4 regions of the Clostridium sp. LBM24168 genome follow, and region 1 is predicted to be linked to each of the others. Evidence: riboswitches for the same ligand, from Rfam matches in the RefSeq annotation. Region 1 holds a riboswitch; each other region holds the start of a gene.
What was found. Region 1 has a riboswitch for S-adenosylmethionine ahead of thiS (sulfur carrier protein ThiS). Riboswitches for the same ligand answer to the same signal wherever they lie in the genome.
Positions count from the first base shown of each region.

Region 2: it holds a riboswitch for S-adenosylmethionine, as region 1 does, so the genes downstream of both, ACSVC9_RS10860 (MetQ/NlpA family ABC transporter substrate-binding protein) here and thiS (sulfur carrier protein ThiS) in region 1, are expected to answer to the same signal.
Region 3: it holds a riboswitch for S-adenosylmethionine, as region 1 does, so the genes downstream of both, metK (methionine adenosyltransferase) here and thiS (sulfur carrier protein ThiS) in region 1, are expected to answer to the same signal.
Region 4: it holds a riboswitch for S-adenosylmethionine, as region 1 does, so the genes downstream of both, ACSVC9_RS08235 (trans-sulfuration enzyme family protein) here and thiS (sulfur carrier protein ThiS) in region 1, are expected to answer to the same signal.

Region 1 covers NZ_CP196861.1:2,686,443-2,692,611, reverse strand. Annotated here, with positions in the region: gene ACSVC9_RS13325 (PucR family transcriptional regulator) at 1-402, shown strand, start outside; gene gabT (4-aminobutyrate--2-oxoglutarate transaminase) at 577-1,950, shown strand; gene ACSVC9_RS13315 (phosphatase PAP2 family protein) at 2,061-2,579, shown strand; gene ACSVC9_RS13310 (histidine phosphatase family protein) at 2,589-3,203, opposite strand; SAM riboswitch class I at 3,370-3,474, shown strand; gene thiS (sulfur carrier protein ThiS) at 3,761-3,976, shown strand; gene ACSVC9_RS13300 (HesA/MoeB/ThiF family protein) at 3,966-4,796, shown strand; gene ACSVC9_RS13295 (M67 family metallopeptidase) at 4,803-5,213, shown strand; gene ACSVC9_RS13290 (sulfurtransferase TusA family protein) at 5,249-6,169, shown strand, end outside.
Region 2 covers NZ_CP196861.1:2,175,338-2,181,506, reverse strand. Annotated here, with positions in the region: gene ACSVC9_RS10875 (DUF1861 family protein) at 1-719, shown strand, start outside; gene ACSVC9_RS10870 (glycoside hydrolase family 130 protein) at 733-1,809, shown strand; gene ACSVC9_RS10865 (D-alanine--D-alanine ligase) at 1,903-2,835, shown strand; SAM riboswitch class I at 2,988-3,087, shown strand; gene ACSVC9_RS10860 (MetQ/NlpA family ABC transporter substrate-binding protein) at 3,161-3,997, shown strand; gene pdxR (MocR-like pyridoxine biosynthesis transcription factor PdxR) at 4,114-5,559, shown strand; gene ACSVC9_RS10850 (NUDIX domain-containing protein) at 5,571-6,125, shown strand.
Region 3 covers NZ_CP196861.1:1,577,512-1,583,680, forward strand. Annotated here, with positions in the region: gene ACSVC9_RS07780 (ABC transporter permease) at 1-1,010, shown strand, start outside; gene ACSVC9_RS07785 (ABC transporter ATP-binding protein) at 1,007-1,786, shown strand; gene ACSVC9_RS07790 (iron-containing alcohol dehydrogenase) at 1,824-2,891, opposite strand; gene ACSVC9_RS07795 (hypothetical protein) at 2,920-3,330, opposite strand; gene metK (methionine adenosyltransferase) at 3,511-4,713, opposite strand; SAM riboswitch class I at 4,934-5,041, opposite strand; partial or broken gene ACSVC9_RS07805 (L-cysteine desulfidase family protein) at 5,249-6,169, shown strand, end outside.
Region 4 covers NZ_CP196861.1:1,668,845-1,675,013, reverse strand. Annotated here, with positions in the region: gene ACSVC9_RS08260 (aspartate ammonia-lyase) at 1-1,121, shown strand, start outside; gene ACSVC9_RS08255 (GNAT family N-acetyltransferase) at 1,185-1,673, opposite strand; gene ACSVC9_RS08250 (helix-turn-helix transcriptional regulator) at 1,861-2,061, shown strand; gene ACSVC9_RS08245 (DUF6773 family protein) at 2,058-2,534, shown strand; gene ACSVC9_RS08240 (methylated-DNA--[protein]-cysteine S-methyltransferase) at 2,559-3,023, shown strand; SAM riboswitch class I at 3,096-3,201, shown strand; gene ACSVC9_RS08235 (trans-sulfuration enzyme family protein) at 3,290-4,462, shown strand; gene ACSVC9_RS08230 (zinc dependent phospholipase C family protein) at 4,673-5,269, shown strand; gene ACSVC9_RS08225 (glycosyltransferase family 4 protein) at 5,266-6,169, shown strand, end outside.

The sequences.
Region 1 (6,169 bases):
AATTTTAGATATAGTGTAAACAATGCACAAAAAGCTTTAAAAATTCTAAATGTAATTAAAGATGGAGAAAGTGTGCTTGATTATAATAATATTGGAATATATAAATTGCTATTTCAAATAGAAAAGAAAAGTGAGTTGAAAATATTTTATAATGAGATACTTGGAAAGTTAATTGATTACGATACAAAAAACTCCACAAAACTGGTAGAAACTTTAAAGGTATATATAGATGAAAATTGTAATTTAATAAAAACATCTAATTCTCTTTTTATTCATAAAAATACTTTGAAATATAGAATCAAAAGAATAGAAGAGATATCGGGTTCTAATCTCAGAAATATGGATGATCTTTTTAATTTTAGTATGGCCTTTAAAATAAAAAATTTCATAACATGTATCTAAAAGAACAAATATTATACTTTATAATTGTCCATTAAGCATATATCAATTTTGATAGTAATGTGCTAAATTGTATGTAATATAATTATTAAATTAATAAATTGATTGGCTATTTGATGATAATGTTTTAATTATCATAATGAGGATTATAAAATTTAATATTTGGAGGAATTAGAAATGATTGAGGAAAATAATGCGAAAATTGTAACGGAGGTACCAGGGCCTAAGTCAAGAAAATTTATAAAAAAAAGAGAAGAATATGTGGCGGAAGGAGTAAGTTGTTCTGCACCTATATTTGTAGATGAGGCAAAAGGAGCACTTATAAAAGATATAGATGGAAATGTGTTTGTTGATTTTGCAGGAGCTATAGGAGTTCAGAATGTTGGTCATAGAGATGATGGGGTAGTTGAAGCTGTAAAATCACAGCTTGACAAATATATTCATCCAAGTTTTCACGTTAATATGTATGAACCTTATATTGCACTTGCAGAGAAACTTGTAGAAGTTACTCCTGGTAATTATGGAAAAAAGGCCATGTTTGCAAATAGTGGTGCTGAAGCTGTAGAAAATGCTATTAAAATATCAAGAGCCTATACAAAAAAATCTGGAATCATTTCGCTTGAAGGATCTTTTCATGGAAGAACAAATATGACTATGTCAATAACAAGTAAATATAAACCGTATAAAAATGAATTTGGACCTTTTTCAACCGAAACTTATAAAACAGATGCAGCATACTGTTATAGGTGTCCGGTTGGATGCAAATATCCCGAATGTGGTATAGCTTGTGCAGAAAAGTTGAGGACTATGTTAAATACTGTTATATCAAAGGATATGATAGCTTGCTTAATAGCGGAGCCTGTGCAGGGTGAAGGGGGATTTGTGGTACCCCCAAAAGAATATTTTAGTATTCTTCAAGAAATATGTAATGAGAATGATATAGTATTTATAGTTGATGAAGTACAAGCTGGATTTGCACGAACTGGAAAGTTGTTTGCACATGAACATTTTGATGTTGAAGCTGATATCATAACGATGTCAAAGTCTATAGCAAATGGAATCCCATTGAGTGCAGTTGTAGGAAAAGCTGAAATTATGGATGCTGCATGTGTAGGAGGAATTGGAGGAACATATGGAGGAAGCCCATTGGGATGTGTTGCAGCACTTAAAGTAATAGAAAAAATAGAAAAAGACAAACTTTGCAATAAGGCTAATAAAATTGGAAAATATATATTAGATAAACTTAATGAAATGAAGAGCAAATATAATGTAATAGGTGATGTAAGAGGGCTTGGAGCGATGATAGGTCTTGAATTTGTAAAAGATAGAGTTACAAAGGAGCCTTATGGAGAAATTGTAAAGAATATTATAGATTACTGTTTTAAACATGGAGTTATATTTTTGAATGCTGGTTTGTTCGGCAATGTAATTAGATTTCTTCCACCCCTTGTAATAACCAATGATCAACTTGAATATGGACTCAAGGTGCTTGAAGATGCAATTAGCAAATTCAGTATACAAGGTAAAGTGAAATATAAGAGTATAGTTTAATAGTTTTTCCTCGTAAAATTTAGACAAAAAAAGGAGTACATAGTATAGGGGATATGTACTCCTTTTTTATGCTATAATATTTAATAAAAAATAAGCGGGGCAAAAGTATTATGTTCTCTTTAGTTTATCAGTTTGATTTTTATTTACTTCAATTTATAGAAAAAAATATGCACAGCATCATTATAGATAAAATAATGATTGCTATTACCTACCTTGGAAATATGGGTATCATATGGATTATAATAGCATTATTTTTGATTATCAATAAAAGATATAGAAAAGCAGGTATAGTTACTTTGATTTCAGTGATTTTGGGGGCCATATTAAGTGAAGGTATAATTAAACATGTAGTTGAAAGGCCTAGACCATTTGTGAAATTCAGCACAATAAATCTTTTGATTTCAAAGCCATTGTCTTACTCGTTTCCTTCAGGGCATACTACGGCGGCTTTTGCAGCAGCAGGGATATTATCTAAGTACTTTAGAAGATATTCCATTGAAATTTTTACAGCAGCATTTTTAATAGCATTTTCTAGACTCTATCTATATGTCCACTATCCTACAGATATTTTGTCTGGTATGATTTTAGGTTTATTATGCAGTAAGGCTACACTTTATATATTTAAATGATGAAGTACTTTATTTTGGTAAATGAGAAGTATCATTTATGCTATATATCATTGGGGTTAAATTATCGTCAAAAATTATTTTGGATACAGATGTATTTAAAAGTATAATTTTATGATACATTATGAGTTCCCAGTCAAATAATGATACTAATCCAGCTTTTAATATCCCTCCATGAGCTACTACTACAATTTTTTTATTCCTGTTTTTATTTACGATATTTATTAAAGTATTTCCGGCCCTTTCACAGGCATTTTTCAAGCTTAAATCACCACCGCACAGGGGACCCTCCTTGATAGCATTTTTCCATCTGATATATTCTTCTTTATAGTTATGTAAAATTTCCTCGGAAGTTAGTCCTTCCCATTTTCCATAATTAATTTCACGTAGAGTATCTATTATTACAGGTTGTTTTCCAGTATTTTTTGCAATTAGTTCTGCAGTTTTTTTAGCTCGCTTTAGTGGACTTGAATAAATGCAATCGAAATTTCCATTTAGATGTTTGGCAAGATATTCAGCTTGGAGGATTCCTTCTCGTGCCAATTCTATATCTGAGCATCCCTGGAATTTACCTAGGGTATTCCATTCTGTCTGTCCGTGTCTTACTAATAATAATTCAGTTTGCATTGTACATCTCCTATATATTTTTTCATGAATAGATTTAAGAATATAATTTATGCTTAAATACTAAAATATTTTATCTAATAAGTCAATGATAATAAATATCGGATTGTAAATTATATTGACAAAATTAATTTGAATATGTTAATATTTAAATTAATTAAATAATTGATTCTTATCAAGAGAGGCAGAGGGAATGGCCCTATGATGCCCGGCAACCTGAATATGTTATTTCAACGGTGCTAATTCCAGCAGGTATATACCTGAAAGATGAGAAAGTGTAGAAAAAGCTTTCTTGTAATCTTAAACAGGAAGGTTTTTATTTTATATTGGATTTTAGGAATGAAATTATAATTACTGCTAAATGTAGTTTCATAAACTTTTAACCATATCGGTCAGAAGTTTATGATTAAAAGATATCATATAAAATAGCAATGGATAAGATCCTTTTGAAGATATAAATTTTTAAAAACAGGAAATATTTTAGTGAATATAATTTTACCGTTGGTGTGGATTTCGCAATGATGGAAAATATTTAGACAATTATAATTAGGAGGAAAGTTATGAATATAAAAGTAAATGGAGAAGATAAGGATATAAAAGATGGAGTAACAATAACTGAAATTTTGAAAATTGAAAATGTTGAAATGCCGGATATGGTATCAGTACAGTTAAATGATGAATTTGTAGATAGAGATAAATTTTCCGATACTGTATTAAAGGAGAATGATAAGATAGATTTCTTGTATTTCATGGGAGGTGGAGCTCTTGGATTTTAATGAAGAGCAAATTGAAAGATATTCAAGACATATAATATTGTCCGAAGTTGGAGTAGAAGGGCAGGAAAAACTTCTTAATTCAAAAGTACTTATTATAGGTACAGGCGGACTTGGGGCACCTGCCGCAATGTATCTTGCTGCTGCAGGTATAGGAACTATTGGACTTGTAGATGGGGATGTAGTTGATTTATCTAATCTTCAAAGGCAGATAATACATCAGACGAAAGATGTAGGTAAATCTAAAGTGCAATCCGGGAAGGAAACCATAAACGAGTTAAATCATGATGTAAATGTAATAACTTATGATGAACTTGTAGATTCACATAATATTTTGGATATTATAAAAGATCAGGACTATGACTTTATAATAGACGGTACGGATAATTTCCCAGCCAAGTTTTTGATAAATGATGCCTGTGTACTTTCCAAGAAGCCATTTTCACATGGCGGTATAATAAGATTTCAGGGTCAGCTGACTACCTATATACCTGACAATGGTACTCCTTGCTATAGATGTATTTTTCAATCACCACCTCCAGCTGGTGTAGTACCAACATGCAAGGAAGCAGGAGTACTCGGTGTTATGGGTGGAGTAATAGGATCGCTTCAGGCAACCGAAGCGCTTAAATATATACTTGGACTTGGAGGTAATCTTGCAGGATATCTTCTGACATATAACGCACTGACAATGCAGTTCAGAAAAATAAAAGTCGGTAAAAATAAGAAATGTGGAATATGTGGTGAACATCCTACTATAAAAAATCTTATAGACTATGAACAGGCAGCTTGTGACTTAAAAACAGGAAGTTTAAAAGGGTGATAAATTATGATTTATATGGATAAGTTGGAGTATGAAAAAATTATAGAGCAGGCAAGGAGAGAATTGCCGGATGAATGCTGTGGCTATCTTGCTGGGAAGAAGTCTGGAGTAGATATATTTATAAAGGAGGTATATGCTCTGACTAATATAGATCACAGTAATGAACATTTTTCGATGGATCCAAAAGAACAGTTCAATGTTATAAAGACGATTAGAAAAAAGGAATTTGAAATGATAGGAAACTATCATTCTCATCCTCAATCTCCATCAAGACCTTCTGAAGAAGATAAAAGACTTGCATTTGATCCTAATATACTCTATGGGATTTTATCACTGGAAAAAAAAGATACTGTATTCAATTTGTTTAAAATAGATCAAAATAAAATTGTAGAAAAACTTGAATATAAGGTTATTTAAATTGTTAATGTAAATTATTAAGGGGTGTGTTTTATATGATAGATATAAATCAGGATAATTATAACGCAATAGAGAGTATAAAAGATAAATCTGAACAGTACGAAAGAAAAGATATAGATCCTGTAAGATTCAAGGCATTTAGGGTTTCCATGGGAGTGTATGAACAGAGAAAAAAGGAAACTTATATGGTAAGGACTAGAATACCTGGTGGAGTTATAAGCTTAAAACAATTTCAATGCCTAAGTGAACTTGCCAAAAAATATGCAAAGGGGAAGTTGAAATTTACATCAAGGCAGGATATTCAATTTCATAGTATTGATCTGCAGGATGCATATCCAATAATGAAATCTCTCATAGATGTAGGTATAATAACAAAAGGGACAGGTGGAAACACTGTCAGAAATATCGAGTGCTCGCCGTTGTCAGGAGTTTCGCTTGATAATGTGTTTGATGTAACTCCATATATGAAAGCGGCTACCAACTATTTAATAAAAGATCCTACTACAATGAATATGCCAAGAAAATATAAAATAGCTTTTTCAAATAGCCAAGCTGATACAGGAAATGCAACAATATCGGATCTTGGATTTATTGCCAGGATTGTAGATGGAAAAAGAGGATTTGAATTGTATGGAGCTGGTGGATTCGGTGGAAGTCCGAGGGTGGCGCTCAAGCTTAGAGATTTTGTGAATGCAGAAGATATTCTTTACTATATTCAGGCAATGAAGAATCTATTTGAGGCAGAAGGGGACAGAACCAACAAGAATAAAGCAAGAATAAGATTTATATTAATGAGGCTTGGCGAGAAAAAATTTATAGAAAGATTCGACGAAGAAGTAGATAAATTGAAATCAAAAGGTGGATTGGATATTCATATAGATGAAGATGAATTTATAGTGAATCGTACATCTCAGATTGTTGAGGATGTCAAAATATCCGGAGAACTTGGCAATATA
Region 2 (6,169 bases), 510 kb from region 1:
AGTCACCTGTTATGAATCTTGAGGATCCATTTTTTACTAAAATAGGAGATGACATGATAGTGGGAGGAGTTGAAGTGTTCAAGGATATAAATAATCCTTATAATTTAATATGGAGAACTATAATATATAAGGGAAAGGATATTTTTCATTTAAAACTTTTCTTTGTAGGTCCAGATGGAATGAAAGATCTCCGTATAACTGAACTTAAAGATGGAAGTATAGGTGTTTTGACACGCCCACAGGGGGCCAGAGGAGGAAAAGGGAAAATAGGATTTATAAAAATAAAGAGATTGAATGATTTAAGTATAGGCGTTATTGAAGATGCACCTATTTTGAATGACTTTTTTAGTGATGAGGAATGGGGTGGAATAAACAGTATTTATCCAATTGATGAAAATAATATAGGATTACTTGGTCATATAGCAAAAATTGATGAAACCGGAATGAAACACTATTATTCTATGACATTTGTCCTTGATATCAATTCCATGACATATAAGGATGTCTGTATAATTGCAGAAAGGAAAGACTTCCTGCCTGGACCTAGTAAAGACAAAATGTTATATGATGTAGTATTTGGTGGGGGACTTATTTTCCATGGCAAAAAGGCGGTACTGTATGCTGGAATAAGTGACATTGAAGCCCAGACAATTGAAATAGATAATCCATTTTATAAATATATGGATAAAGATCAAAATGGAGCTTTGGAAATTTTTTGATATAGGGGGAGAAATGAATATAAAGAGATATAAATTTAATCCTATTATAAAAGCTGAAGACGTTAAACCTTCGTGTGAGAATCTTAAGGTTATAGGAGCATTTAATCCTGGAGCCACTGTATATGGAGATCAAGTAGTACTAGCATTTAGAACTGCTGAGGTGACTGAAAATGTCAATGATAATTTTTTGAAAATACCAGTTGTAGATTCAGAGGGTGGATTTTTGACAACTGTGACTATAAATAAGAGAAATAAAAATTACGATTTTAGTGATTCACGTGTAATAAAAAATGTAAAAGAACCATACGATTTTGAGTACCTTACTTCTATTTCTCACATAAGGCTTGCAAGGAGCAGGGATGGTATAAATTTCGATGTAGATGACAGACCATTTATTTTCCCGGGAAACAAGTATGAAAGTTTTGGAATAGAAGATCCTCGGATAACCAAGATAGATGGCAGATATTATATTACCTATAGTGCAGTTTCCAAATATGGAATAGTAGTGAGCTTGATTGTTACAGAAGATTTCAAAAATTATAGAAAGTTGGGTAATATATTTAATACTGAGAACAAAGATGTGGTAATCTTTCCAGAAAAAATAGGAGGAAAATACTTTGCACTGAATAGACCGGTATCCAGAAGTACTGGAAAACCTATGATCTGGATATCTGAATCCGACAATCTGATAAATTGGGGAAACCACAAGCTATTGGCATGCACAAGGGAGAATTGCTGGGATTCTAAAAAAATAGGTGCAGGTGCACCACCTATAAGAACAGATGTTGGATGGCTAGAATTATATCATGGAGTAGACGAAAATGAGTGCTATTCCATGGGAGCACTTCTGCTGGATATAAATGATCCTTCAAAGGTTATTGGGCGCAGTAAGGAAGCAATTTTATATCCCTATGAGCATTATGAAACAGAAGGATTTTTTTCAAATGTTGTTTTCCCTTGTGGAGCTGTGAAAATAAAAAGTAAGTTATATATATATTATGGGATAGCAGACAGCTCCATCGGGTTAGCCATTGCAGACATGAATGATATTTTGAGCTCTATGGAAAATCAGGGAACCACAACAGGTTGAAAATGTTTATTGGGTGGCTCTTTTTTTATATTGGATGATGTGTAAAATAGAAGATGAAGGGTATTACAAACAGTATTTAGCGGAGGAATTGATATGAAAATAGGAGTTATTATGGGGGGAATATCCTCAGAAAGAGAAGTATCACTAGATTCTGGGAAAGAAATAATGAGTTGCTTTGATAGAAATAAGTATACAGTAGTTCCAATTGTTATAGATAATAAGCGAGATATAATAGATAAAACAGGAAGTATGGATTTTGCCTTTATAGCACTTCATGGAAAATTTGGAGAAGATGGGACTGTCCAATCTGTGCTGGAAACTTTAGATATACCTTATTCTGGCTGTGGGCCACTTACAAGTTCCATATGTATGGATAAGGACATGACAAAAAAGGTATTGAAGAGTGCTGGAATCAAAACTGCAAGATGGATTTGTGTCAAATCAACAGATGAAATAGATTATGACTATCTGGGTGAAATGGGTTATCCGCTGGTTGTAAAACCAAATTCAGGAGGATCAAGTGTAGCGACGAATATAGTTAAAAGGAAAGAAGATATAGAGTACTCGGTAAATTTGGCATTAAAGTATGATGAGGAAGTTATGATTGAGGAATATATAAAAGGTGATGAGATCACCTGCTGTATTTTAAACGGAAAGACATTGCCACTAATTCAAATAAAGCCGAAAACAGAGTTTTTTGATTATGAGGCAAAATATACTGAAGGTGCTTCAGATGAAATAATTGTCCAGCTTGAAGAGAAACTTCAAAGTAAAATTGAAGAAATATCTCTTAGATGTTGGGATGTGTTGAAGTGTAGAGTATATGTGAGAGTTGATTTTATGATAAAGGACAATATACCTTATGTACTTGAACTCAATACACTCTCGGGAATGACAAAGAATAGTCTATTTCCAAAGAGTGCAAAAGCAGTAGGTATGTCTTACAGCCAACTTCTGGATAATATAGTTGAGTATTCTATGAAAGAAAACTGTAAAGTCGCTTCTAAGAAAATTTATGCATCATGAAAATATTAAATAGATAAATAGAAGCCTGCATAAATAATGTATTAATATTTATACAGGCTATTCTTTATTTAAGTTCTAAATTGTCGAGAACTGCATTGACAGATAAAATACATGATGATATAATCAATTACGTGAAAAAGTAAATCAAAATAAACTTATCAAGAGAGGCGGAGGGATTGGCCCTATGAAGTCCGGCAACCAGTATTATATACATTGGTGCTAACTCCTACAGCGAAAGCTGAAAGATGAGAAAATCATTAAGGTTTCAAACCCGGGATTTTTCTCGGGTTTTTATTTTGATTAAATTAATTGAGGGGGAACTTGTATGAAAAACATCAAAAAGATACTGGTAATTATATTTTCTTCTGTATTCGTTTTAGCAGCATTATCAGGATGCGGAAGTAACAACGGAGGAAATACTGGAAGTAGTGATACATCAAAAAGTGAAAAAAAGGATATAACAATAGGGGCTACGCCTAAACCCCATGAAGAGATACTTGAAAAGGTAAAACCTATACTTCAAAAAGAAGGATATGAACTTAAAATAAAAGAATTTACAGATTATGTAACACCAAATAAGGCACTTGCGTCTGGTGAGTTAGATGCAAATTTTTTTCAACATATACCATATCTGGAAGACTATAATAAGAAAAATGGTACGGATTTAGTTTCTGTGGCAAAAGTTCATCTTGAACCAATGGGAGTGTATTCAAATAAGGTTAAAAATTTAAAAGATCTCAAAGATGGTGCTGAGATTGCAATACCAAATGATGCCACAAATGGTTCCAGAGCTCTTAAACTGTTAGCACGTGAAGGGCTTGTAAAGGTTAAAGATGGAGAGCTTATTTCTAAGTTGGATATAACTGAAAACAAGAAGAACCTTAAGATTCAGGAGTTAGATGCTCCACAACTTCCTAGGGTATTGGGTGATGTAGATGCAGCAGTTATAAATACAAATTATGCATTAGAGGCAAAATTAAATCCAACTAAAGATGCACTTGCTATAGAATCAAAAGAGTCACCTTATGCAAATATAATTGCAGTTAAGAAAGAAGACAAAGACAAACCTTATGTGAAGGCTCTTGTGAAAGCGGTAAATTCGCCTGAAATCAAGAAATTCATAGAGGATAATTACAAGGGAAGTATAATCCCTGCATTTTAACACTAAATTTTGAGTATTTTATAAATAAAGATGATGTATTGTAAAAAATTACAGTATATCATCTTTATTTATGTATTGATTTATGTAAAAATATATAGAGAGGTGAATTTATAATTATGTTTTTTGATATAAAAATTGATGATAAAAGTCCTGTTTATATACAGATAAAAAATTATATAAAAAATATGATACTTAGAGGAATGATGACTTCAGGTGAAAAACTTCCATCCACCAGGGAAATGTCTTCAAGATTGAAGGTAAGCAGGAATACAGTTATTTGTGCTTATGATTTTCTAAAAGATGAAGGCCTTGTACATATGAAGAAAGGAAAGGGAGCTTTTGTATCTGATGTAAAAGTAGATTTTCAGGAAAAGTGGAATATAGACTGGAATAAGCGCATAAATAGTTATGCAAGGGAATCAGAAAAATTGGATATAATCAAAAGCGAAATAAAGTGGGAGAAAGGAATGATATCATTTAAAAGTATAGCTCCTGATGACAGGTTATTTGATGTTGAGAATTTTAAAAAATCATTTTTGAATTGTGTATCGCGAGAAGGCGGGAAAATATTGAATTATGGATATGCACAGGGATATAAGCCACTTATTGAATATCTTGTCAAATATATGGCAGACAAGGGTATAGATGTTTCCGGGAAAGATATACTTGTAACTAATGGATTTACAGAAGGATTTAATATTATACTGTCATGCCTTGTAAATAAAGGAGATAATATATTATGTGAAAATCCGACTCACAATACGGCTATAAAGATTATGAAACTGCATAGATTAAATATAACAGGAATTAAGATGAATGAAGATGGGATAGACCTTAATGCTTTAAGAGAAAATCTAAAAAAACGCAAATTTAGTTTGGCATATTTTATACCGTCCTATCACAACCCAATGGGGGTTGTAATGTCTCCTGAAAAAAGAACAAAATTGTATAATACTCTTAAAGAGTATGATGTTCCTATAATTGAGGATGGTTTCAATGAAGAACTGAGATATCTAAGTGATCATGTATCACCAATTGCTGCACTTAGCGGTGGTGGTAATAGTGTGATTTATGTAGGCAGCTTTTCAAAGATACTCTTCCCGGGTCTGAGAATAGGGTGGATACTTGCAGATAAAGAACTTATAGGATATCTTGAAAGTGCAAAGAGAGGCAGGAACATACACACCTCTTTTCTGGATCAGGCTGTATTCTATGATTATCTTAAAGAAGGAAATTTTGAAAAGTACATTAAAAAGGCAAGGAAATTTTATAGGAACAAATATGAGTTGGCAGTTGGATTTGCTAAAAAATATATTCCTTATGATAAAATATATGGAGAGGGAGGTCTGCATGTTTTTGTGGAAATTGAGAATATAGATTCAAGAAAACTTCTTGAAAGATGCTGCAGAAGGCAGGTAATATTTACTCCCGGAGATTTATTTTATGTAGATGATGGAGGCAAAAATACATTTAGACTTGGATTTTCGAGGACAAGCGACGGAGATATAGAAAAAGGATTTAGAATAATAGGAGAAGAAGTCAAAAAAATGAAATCTGTTTAGGAGGAATATTTATGAGAAAATTAACGAAAAAAGTACTATATAAGGGAAAGTGGATATCATTAAATGAAATAACTTATATAGGAAAACAGAATGAAAAATTGAAATGGGAAAGCATAGAGAGAACTAATTTTGTAAATACTGTAGTAATGGTAGCCAGACTGATTCCCTCCAATAGATATGTACTTATAAAGCAATACAGGCCGGTAGTTGATAATTATATAATTGGATTTCCGGCAGGACTTATGGAAAATGATGATATAGAAAAAAATGCACTTAGAGAATTGAAAGAGGAAACGGGATATATAGGAAGAGTTAAATCTATAAGTCCTCTCCTGTATTCCAATGCCGCACTTCTTTCAGATACAATAAGACTGGTGAATGTGGATATAGATGAGAAATTGCCTGAAAATATAAATCCCAGGCAGGAACTGGAGGAAGCTGAAGATATAGAAGTAATACTGGTTGAAAAGGATAGAATGAAGGATTTTGTCATAGAACAGCAAAAAAAAGGACTGGGAATTGGATTGGGATGCTGGTATGTATTCTGTGGGCTGCAAAACAATTAAACAGGTGGATAATAGGATGATAAAAAGTTTAATTATAATGTGCA
Region 3 (6,169 bases), 1.1 Mb from region 1:
AATCAGAAGCTTCATCAAAAAACATCAATAAAATACCTCTTGTCAAAGCACCTGACACGGTAAACTGGAAGCCTAAGTCAAAAATCTGGCCGATTTTGCAAATAGTTGCTTTTGCAGCAGCCTTGATTGAAAATATAGCTTTACCTACAGTGCAGATAGTTAAAGTTTCTCCATATAGGATAATGCTTATACTTTTTATAGCTTATCTTGCTATAGAATATGTAATTTCATTTTTTAACGAAAAATTAAATTTAAAAGCAAATCATAAATCCCAGTTTTATTTTGCCATAGGCATTGGATTTATGGTTTGGGACATACTATCTACAAAAACTAATATATTACCACTTCCATTTTTCCCTGGGCCCGCGCAAATAGTCCAGGTACTTGTGGAAGATGCTGGCACACTTTTAATAAGCACACTTTATTCTATGAGACTTTTAGCACTTGGGTTCATTGCCGGTACTCTTTTAGGCCTTGTTTCCGGAATTTTAATAGGCTGGTATAAGCAGTGGTATTACTGGTTCTTCCCGGTACTAAAGATTATAGGTGTTGTGCCTGCAGTTGCATGGATACCAGTTGCAATGTCATTATTTCCTTCAACCTTGATTTCAGAAGTATTTTTGATTGTACTCTGTGTATGGTTTCCCGTAGCTTTTATGGCCTGTGGAGGTATAGAGAACATACCAAAATCCTATTTTGAGGCAGCTAAGACACTTGGCGCAAATGAAAGATTTCTGATATTTAAGATAGCCATTCCAGGCGCAATGCCATCTATATTTACTGGAATCTATACGGCTACAGGTCTTTCCTTCACTACACTTGTAGTTTCAGAAATGCTCGGTGCCGAAGCTGGACTTGGATGGTATATAAATTGGGCCAAAGGTTGGTCAAATTATGCTAAAGTTTATGCAGCAATAGTTATAATGGCAATAGTTTTCTCAATCGTACTTGCAATAATATTTAAAATCAGGGACAGAGTACTTATATGGCAAAGGGGGCTTTTAAAATGACAGGATCCTCCAGCACCAATAATGCTTCTATTAAAATAGAAGAAGTAAATAGGATATATATAGATGCCAATGGCAACCTTGTGGAAGCTCTTAGAAATATAAATCTAAATATCAAAGCAGGAGAATTCATTTCATTTATAGGGCCCTCAGGATGCGGCAAGACAACATTGATGAGATTGATAGCAGGATTGGACAAACCTCAGTCCGGTGAATTATTTATTGATAACGAAAAAATTAGTAATACCAGTTTTGAAAGAGGCTATGTATTTCAGCAGGCAAATCTTTTCCCATGGGAAACAATAGAAAACAATATTGCCGCAGGGCTCAAGGCAAGAAAAATTTATAAAGATAATAAAGATAAAATCCATGAATATATAAAGCTTACCGGACTTGAAGGATTTGAAAATTCATATCCACATCAAGTTTCAGGTGGCATGGCGCAAAGGGCTTCCCTTGCCCGCGCACTTATAAATGATCCAAAAGTACTTCTTCTAGATGAACCTCTCGGAGCACTGGATGCTTTTACAAGAATGGATCTTCAAGATAAACTCATTGAGTTGTGGCAAAGAAGAGGTACTACTATGATATTGGTCACACATGATGTAGATGAAGCAATCTATTTAAGTGACAGAGTAGTAATTATGACACCGCGCCCTGGCAAAATAGAAGCAATTGTAGACATAAACCTTGAAAGGCCCCGAGATAGAACTGATCTGGAGTTTATAAAATTGAAAAAAGAAATATTGAAAAAACTTCATTTTGCCAGAGAGCATTAATAAAAATACTACCTATTATATAGGTAGTATTTTTGTTTTAAACAATCGCATCTAAAATTTGATCATTACCACTACTCTTTTTTCTTAAATATACATTACCCATTTCATCTGTTTTAATTATTGCCTTTTTGATAAGGCTTCTCTCCTTACGACATTCAAAGCAAATATTATCCATCATATTTGCTATTTTAATTTTGGAGCCATATTTTATTCCAAGTTGATTTAATGTAATAGGCAATCCAAGTTTATCGAGTAGACCAATAGCTTTAAATATTTCATCTTCACTTCTATTCTCAAGAACAAGCTGAACAATAAGTGCAAAACTGGCTTTTTCACCATGGAGATTATACCTTGTATCAGAAATATACGTTAGATTATCACTTATATAATTATATATTTTAATTGGATTTTTCCTTATATTATAATTTTGAATCATTCCTGATAACACCACAATAGAATCTATTAATTTTCTATAATGTTCATCATTAATATCCTCATCTAATTCTCCGTATAACCCATTAATATATTTTTTTAGCATATTTACTGAAGATTCTGATTGTTTTATATAACCATAATACCCGAAAACTGATAATGTATAACCTATGCCTGCGTTTAAATATCGTATTGGTGATTCAAGTATTAAATCTATGTCAGTCAAGATAAGTTTTGGCAAATTTTTTAATGGCATATATTCAATATATCTTCCAATATCATCATATATTATAGAAACATTAGAAGAAGCAGCACAATTTGTAGCAACAGTAGGAATAGTAATTACAGGAAGGCCTATTTTATCACCTACGGCCTTTGCCGTATCAAGTATTTTTCCTCCTCCTACACCAAGTACAACATCAACCTTCAGCTTATAAGCTAATTTTGAGTATTTTTTTACAGCATCAGATGTACAATATCCCTGATATTTTTCAATTTTATATTCTACTCTTTCCCTTATAAAACTCATAAGTATTTTTTCTCCAGCCTTGTTCCATGCAGACTTTCCGCATATAATCAATGCATATTTTCCAAATGTTGAAATATACTTACCGCTTTTATCTAGAATATTCTTTCCACTTACATAAGATTGCGGTATTTCTATATTTATCATTTCATTCACCCTCCCACAAATTTTGGTACTAAATTATTTCTTTTAGTTCTTGTAATGGCTTGATATAATCGCATAGATTTACACATTCCAATTTCAATTTATATACATTATAGTTTCTGCCTCTTTTTTTACTTATTAAAGCTTTTAATGTCATATAACTTTCATTAGAATATACTATCTCATCCAATTTCCCCGAAAAACGTATACTCTTGAACACACTACACTTTTTCTGCACATTATTTTTAAAGTAAATATTGACTTTAGAACCAATTTTCATTTTTTTAACATCTTTATCTACAATAAAATATATATCCGCATAATTACTTATAAATTCATCTATCTTTATAATGCAGATTTTTTTAAATTCATCTGTCATAACTAGATACCCCTTTTGAGACTGGTCTATATACTTCATTGCATCATTTAATATTGCACTCATTTTTCATATCTCCTTCCTCATCTTTCAGAAATTAATCTGCTTCTCTCGATAAGAAAATATACTAACCCATCTTTACAATAAAAAAGCCAAGTTATATTTATTAAAAAGATTTTATACAAATGATTCATCTCAATAATAAATTCAACTTGACCTCTAGTTTTCTAGTCAGCCGAACTAGATCTAATTAAAAACTAAACTTTGTTTATTTTTGTAAATAGCTTTTATCTCCTCAACTTTATCAAGTTTTTCCCAGGGAAGATCTATATCTATTCTTCCAAAATGACCATAAGCAGCAGTATTTTTATATATAGGTCTTCTTAAATCAAGATCTCTTATAATTGCAGCCGGTCTTAAATCAAACAGTTCATTTATAATTTTTACTATTTTTTCATCATCTATTTTACCTGTACCAAAAGTATCTACACTTATAGATACAGGCTTTGCAACACCTATTGCATAAGCTATTTCTACTTCAATTTTATTTGCTATCCCTGCTGCTACAAGATTCTTCGCAACCCACCTTGCCGCATATGCACCAGATCTGTCTACCTTTGTTGGATCCTTTCCTGAAAATGCTCCACCTCCATGTCTTCCATAACCACCATAGGTATCAACTATTATCTTTCTGCCTGTAAGGCCTGAATCAGCTTCAGGTCCACCCTTTACAAACCTTCCAGTAGGATTTACAAGATATTTTGTATTTGCATCTATAAGCTCTTCAGGTATTGTTACTTTAATTACCTTATCTATTATGTCTTTCTCAATTTCATCATGTATCACATTTTCTTCATGTTGTGAAGATACAAGCACGGTATCCACTCTCAAAGGTTTATCTCCTTCATATTCTACTGTAACCTGCGTCTTTCCATCCGGTCCGAGATATGGAATTACTCCATTTTTTCTCACTTCAGCCAGCTTTCTTGAAAGTTTATGTGCAAGCGCTATTGGAAGTGGCAAATACTCTGGAGTTTCATTTGTTGCAAATCCAAAAACCATTCCCTGATCTCCAGCCCCAATTTTTTCTATATTGTCTTTTTCGCCCTTTTTAGATTCCAATGATTCATCTACACCGAGTGCAATATCTGGAGACTGTTCATCTATAGACGTTATTACAGCACAATTGGATGCATCAAAGCCAAACCTTGAATGATTATACCCTATATTACTTATAGTTTCCCTAACTATTCTCGGTATATCCACATATGCCTTGGTTGATATCTCTCCAACCAACAGCACAAGTCCTGTATTTACAACTGTCTCGCAAGCTACCCTTCCATTCTTATCCTGTTCAATAATTGCATCTAATACTGCATCTGATATCTGATCGCATATTTTATCCGGATGCCCTTCTGTAACAGATTCCGATGTGAATAATCTACTCATTTTTATCAATCTCCTTTTTATCATCTATTATTGATTTTATTCCGGTATTATTAAACAAATTAAAAGAGGTTAAATTTCATCTATTGCAGAATTGAATTTCTACAGATAATCCTAATTTAACCTCTAGTTTCTCTAGTCAGCCAACTAAAATATTTAACTTACCATCATACAAATTAAAAAACTTCCTATGGAGAAACCACAGGAAGTTATATCCTTTTGTTTCTCATCTTTCAGGTTTAACCTGCTGGAATTGGCACCGTTAAATATAAAACTATATTCAGGTTGCCGGGCATCATAGGGCCAGTCCCTCTGCCTCTCTTGATAAGAAGTTCTTATTTAGTTGTAAGTTATATATACTATATATTATTTCAAATGCTTTGTCAATATAAAATTTTAATTTAATCGTGCAAATTACTATAAATTTTAATGCTATTTTTCTTAAAACCCTGTATAATGTTATTCATAAAAGACTATTTTTATATATTCTACATATGAATTTGTGCATTATAATAAAAAGTAGATTTGGAGTGACAATATGAAAAAAAGTAGTTTAAAATATAAAAATTATATACAAATTTTAAAGGAAGAACTTATACCAGCCACAGGATGCACTGAACCAATTGCAATTGCATATGCTGCGGCAAAGGCAAGAGAAGTATTAGAATATATACCTGAAAAAGTTATTGTAGAGGTTAGCGGAAATATTATCAAAAATGTTAAAAGTGTTATAGTTCCCAATACAAATCAATTAAAGGGCATAGAAGCTGCAACAGCAGCAGGAATTATAGCAGGAAATTCCTAAAAAAAACTAGAAGTTATTTCAGAGGTAACAAAAACAGAAAAACAAAAAATTAAAGATTATATGAATACACATTCAATTGAAGTTAAACCTGCAGAAACAGAATTTATATTTGACATAGGAATGCATTTATTTTATAAAAATTCATTTGTAAAAATAAGAATCGTAAATTACCATACAAATATTATTTATATTGAGAAAAATGGTAATTTACTCTATCACAAAAAAATAGAAGTGTCAAAGGATGATGGTCTCAGTGACAAGAAATTATTGAATGTAAAGGACATTATTGATTTTGCAAATTCCGTAGATATAAAGGATATAGAAGATATTATACATAGACAAATTGATTATAATTCAAAAATTTCAGAAGAAGGATTAAAAAATAATTATGGTGCTAATATAGGAAGTGTTTTACTTTCTACATATGGTTCTGATATTAAAATAAAAGCTAAGGCCAAAGCAGCTGCAGGTTCAGATGCCAGAATGAATGGGTGCGAATTACCTGTTATTATTATTTCTGGAAGCGGAAATCAGGGGATAGCAGCTTCACTCCCTGTTATTGAATACGCTAATGAGTTGAAAGTATCAAAAGAAAAACTCTATAGAGCTTTAATTGTTTCAGATTTAGTCACAATACACCAGAAAACTGGCATC
Region 4 (6,169 bases), 1.0 Mb from region 1:
CGGGTACATCCATGAATATGAATGCTAATGAAGTTATAGCCAATGTAGCTATAGAGCTTCTGGGCGGTGAAAGGGGAAATTATAGTATTGTGAGTCCAAATGACCATGTCAATATGGGACAGTCTACAAATGATGTTATACCAACATCAGGTAAAATTACTACCTTGAGGTTGGTATTGAAAGTTATAAGGCAATTAAACGAATTATATAAGGAATTAAAAGAAAAAAGTGAAGAGTTCAAAGATGTTATAAAGATGGGGAGAACCCAATTACAGGATGCTGTTCCAATTACACTCGGTCAAGAATTTAAGGCATATAGTGCCGTAATAAAAAGGGATATCATAAGAATAAAAAAAGCTTCGCAGGATATGAGAGTATTAAATATAGGGGGAACGGCTGTAGGAACTGGAATAAATGCTGACTGTGAATATATAGAGGAAATCGTTCCAAATCTTTCTATAATTGTTGGAATAGAATTCTGCCAGGCAGATGATTTGATAGATTCTACCCAAAATTTGGATGCTTTTTCCAATATATCTTCAGCGATAAGAACATGTGCAGTCAATTTGTCAAAAATGTCTAATGACTTGAGACTGATGTCTTCAGGACCGAGGACTGGAATTGGAGAAATAAACCTTCCGGCTGTACAAAATGGATCTTCCATAATGCCAGGAAAAGTAAATCCTGTTATACCTGAAGTATTAAACCAAATTGCATTTAACATAATTGGAAATGATGTCACAATAGCAATGGCAGTAGAAGCTGGTCAGCTTGAATTGAATGCATTTGAACCAGTTATATTTTACAATTTATTTGAATCTTTGGAGACCTTGTGTAATGGAATAAAGACTTTTAAAGATAATTGCATTAAGGGAATAACTGCAAACAGAGAGAAATGTAGGCAGCTTTTAAATAATAGCATAGGAATGATAACGGCACTGTCCCCTTATATTGGATACAATAAAGCGGCTCAAGCTGCAAAAAAAGCTATTAATACAGGAAGGTCTATAAAAGATATCGTACTTGAAGAAAAGATTTTAAAGGAAGAAGAATTTGAAGATTTTATAAATCCCTATGATATGATAGAACCTAGATATATTAAAAAAACAGTCAAAAACTGACATCCATTTTAGAGATTAAAGTAATTGGGCTCCATGTTGAATTTTTCATGGAGCACTTATAATTTAAAATTTAAGTATCATATCATACCAAGTTGCACCCCCATGTACTGATCTGGATATTCCCTTGTTTATATATCCAAATCCTTCATAATAGTGAATAAGTCTTTCCTTGCAGGTGAGAATTAATCCTTTTCTTCCGGAGAGTCTGGATGCCTCTATCATGTGATTCATCAATTTAGCTGCATTCCCATTGTTTCTATAGTCTGGTAATATATCAAGTCCAAAAATTGTCTGATAATTTCCATTTGGAATATGTAGAGAAGGTTCTTTGTACAGTTCGTCATAGATGGCAGTTTCATTTGTTATGCATCCATTTATAAAGCCAATTATTTTTTTATCCTCTTCTGCTACAAAAAAACTTTCCGAAAATATTTTTATACGCTGCCTCAAGGATTTTCTTGTAGCTGCTTCCGCTTTTGGAAAGCATATTGTTTCAATTTTTGCGACTGCGTCAAGATCTTCATCTTTTACCTGTCTGATTGAAATGTTCATTAGTATCGTCCTTTCATGAAAGTATTATATATAAAATAATATCATAATTTTCAATTAAAATTTATATTTTATAGAAAGTACTTGTAAACCTCAATTGTAAAAGTATAAAATATAAAACAAAATGAAATATATAATTTACATTTATACACATATATATTATAATAAATAGTGTAAGGAGGTTATAGACTTGAAGAACAAACGTATGAAGATTGCAAGAGTAGAATGTGATTTGTCCCAGGAACAGCTTGCGGAAAAAATAGGGGTTACAAGACAGACAATTGGTATGATAGAAGCTGGAAAGTATAATCCATCACTTAGATTATGTATTGCCATATGTAGAACATTAAATAGAACATTAAATGATTTATTTTGGGAGGAATATAAATGATAAATAAAAATTTTAAAGATGAGAGAATTATAGCTGAACAGCATAAGATAGCCAGCGATGCATTTCAGATGGTTTCCGTTTTTTTATTAATTTCTGTATTGTATAAGCAATTTATATTGGATGAACCATTTACTTCCTATATGACGGAATTTATTGCATTTTTTGGTGGATCATTCTACATTCTTATAAGAAATGTCATAAAAGGAAATGGTATATTTGATTCAAAGAAACATGGAAATAGAATATATTTGCTGAATAGCTTGATTTCAAGTTCAGCAGTTACAATAATTGCTAGTGTGTCAAATTACATGAAATATATACAAAATAGACAGAATATCGTAATGTTTTTTATAGAAATAGTTATCATTTTTTTAAGTTCATTCGCTATTACTTTTTTCTGTATGTGGGGAGTAGGATGGATTTCAAAAAAACGTGAAAATAAGATACGTAAAGAATATGAAGATGATATGTAAAGAATAATGAATGGAGGGTATAATATGTACAGCGCATATTGCTATGAATTTAAAATCGGGAAGTTAGTTATTGCCGAAAACAGCGGAAATATCACTCATATATATTTTGGAGAAAATATTCCTGAATATACAATGTGTATTGAGACATACTTAATTAAAAGGGTATATGAGGAACTTGAGGAGTACTTTAGTGGGACAAGGAAAGTTTTCGATATACCGCTGGCACCACAGGGAACTGAATTTCAAGGAAAAGTATGGAGAGCACTTCAGAATATCCCTTATGGGGAAACCTGTAGTTATAAGTATATAGCAGAAAGCATAGGAAATGCTAAAGCATACCGTGCAGTAGGCATGGCAAATAATAAGAATCCTATTGCGATTATCATTCCATGTCATCGTGTTATTGGTTCCAATGGAGATTTGATTGGTTATGCAGGTGGGTTAGGTATAAAGAAAAAGCTTCTAGATATGGAGAAGAAAAATAGTTAAAGATCAAATTACCATTAAACTTATTGACAATAAATTTTTTCTAGTATATTATGAAATAAATTAAATAATTGAATCTTATCAAGAGTGGTGGAGGGACTGGCCCTTTGAAACCCGACAACCAACATTTGTATATCGATGTATGGTGTTAATTCCAGCAGAATATTCTGAGAGATAAGAAAAATATTTTATGAAATTAAAGTTGTTTTTCTTATGAAAGACGGCTTTTTTTAATACAAATATTTATTAAATTTACAAGGAGGAAACATATGACCAAGGAAACTAGTTTTATAACAAAATGTGTACATGTAGGCAATGGTATTGATAAAGAGACAGGCTCTATTAGGCGTCCTATAACTATGGCAAATTGTTACAAACTTCCAGAGGATGCATCATCAATTAATTGGAGTGATCCAAACCAGATGCTTTATACAAGGAATACTTCTGCAAATCAGCTTTACCTTCAGCAAAGACTGGCTGCATTAGAGGGTGGTGAAGATTGTGTAGTACTGGCAAGTGGGGTTGCAGCACTTGCAGGAGTATTTTTTACATTTCTTAGAAGTAAATCTCATGTAATATGTTCGAATGTATCATACATAGCAGTTTACAGACTGCTTAACCAGTATCTTCCAGACAAGTATGGAATAGAAGCTACGCTTGTAGATACATCCAACCTGGAAGAAATAAAAAAAGCAATAAGACCTAATACAAAGCTTATTCATGTTGAGACACCTGGCAATCCAACTACGAAGATAAGCGATATTGCAGAAATAGCTAAAATTGCCAGGTCTATTGGAGCATTGTTTAGTGTGGACAGTACTTTTGCATCTCCATATTTACAGCATCCTCTTGAACTTGGAGCTGACCTGGTAGTTCATAGTTTGACAAAGTATATAAATGGACACGGTGATGCAATGGGTGGAGCGGTAATAGGAAAGAAAGAACTTATAGACAAAATAAAAAGTGAAGCTATGGTTAATCTTGGAGGTACAATAAGTCCGTTCAATGCATGGCTTATAATGAGAGGAGTTGTGACATTACCTCTTCGTATGAAACAGCACAGTGATACTGCACTTAAAGTTTCACAATATCTGGAGTCAAATCCATCCGTGAAATTTGTTGCATATCCTGGACTTGAGAGCCATCCACAACATAAAATTGCAAAAAAGCAGATGAAGATGTATTCTGGAGTCATAGCTTTTGCACTTAAAGCAGATAGCGAAACTCACAATAAATTCATAAATTCTCTTAAACTCGTTATTCCGGCAGTTTCTCTTGGACATGATGAAAGTCTAATTGTCTATACAGGTCCGAATGATGAAAGAATAAATTTTTATCCGGAAAAATTTAGGAATGGATATATAAGATTCAGTATAGGGCTTGAAAGTGCAGAGGATATTATCTATGATTTAAAACAAGCACTCGAAAAGTGTGGATTATAAACTAGAAAAGAGTATTACAGAACTATGTACCTGGTTTTGTAATACTCTTTTCTAGTTTATCTGTTTTTGAGCAATCATTAAAATCTAAAAATTTGTGAATTTAACATACATGAATATCTCTTAAATAAAACTTAACACAAACATGCAGTCAAAAAGCAGCTATAGGAAATATTATTATATTAGGGGAATATGTAAAGAGGTGTCAAGGTAATGATAATAAATACACATATATTATTTTCTAAAATTGTATATAAACATTGCTTAAGAGAATTAAATTTTAAATTAAACAAAATAATTTTTATGTATGGAAATATTAAACCAGATATTTCTCCTAATTCTTGCAGGAATCCCCATACTTTGAAGGATAGCTTGCATATTGTATCTAAATGTTTTAATCAACTTTCTCATGACGAACTGGATATCAATCAATTTTCGATGATTCTTGGGATTATGTGTCATTATATAAGTGATTATTTCTGTCTATATCATACTGAGGAATACAGTAAAAAAAATATTTTTAAGCATATAGCATATGAAATATTGCTTCATTTTAATTTACAAATTCTTCTCATATTTGGCAGACTAAAATTAATTGACAGTAGAAATTTACCGCAAAGGAATGTATTATCAATTGTTTTTGATATGCAGAAAAGATATTTTAAACAAAGGAGGTCATTTCTAAGAGATATAATTTATGCTGTATCAACTATAAATATGACAGTAGAATCAATAGTCTATTTTAACATCAATAATTTAGAAAATTTAGAAAATTATAATCTACCAAAAGGTATAGGAGGGATAATGTGAAAGTAGCTATTTTTACAGATACTTTTTTACCCCAGATAAATGGAGTTACGAATACCCTAAGTAAACTTGCAGAGTATTACGAAGTAAACAATATTGAGTATTTAATATTTGCACCTGGAAATGATATAGAAAAAAATGAAAGTTATAATATTCAAAGATTTTTTAGTATAAAATTTTTTCCCTATCCGGAATGTAGAGTAGCTTTTCCTAACACCTTTAGATTAAATACTTTATTGTCTAATTTTAAACCTGATATAATACAACTTATGACTGAATTCAATATGGGAGTGGCAGGGTTAAAATATGGTAAAAAGCATGGAATACCCACCGTATCTAATTATACAACTAATTTCTGTCAATATTTAAATTCTTATAATTTAAACTTTTTGAATTATTACATGTGGACTTATTTGAGATGGTTTCACAATCAAAATGATTTGACGTTGTGTCCATCAGAGGAAGCAAAATTGTATCTTAAGAGAGAGGGAATATCAAATACAGATATTTTTTCAAGGGGAGTGGATTCTGAAAAATTCAAACCTGAACTAAGAAGTGATGATTTAAGAAAAAAGCTTGGTATTAACGACAAGTTGGTATTTTTGTACGTAGGAAGGGTTTCACCAGAGAAGAATTTAGATATTTTAATTGATGCCTATAAAGAAGTTTATAGTAAATATAAAGATAAAATAGCCCTTGTTATAACAGGAGAGGGCCCGTATATGGATAAATGCAAGAATTGTTTTCCAGAAGATACTATATTTACGGGATTTAAAAAAGGAAGAGAATTAGCACAAATTTATGCATCAAGTGATGTATTTACTTTTCCCTCTTCATCAGAGACTTTTGGGAATGTGGTGCTTGAGGCCATGACTTCTGGCATTCCGGTTATAGGTGCCGATG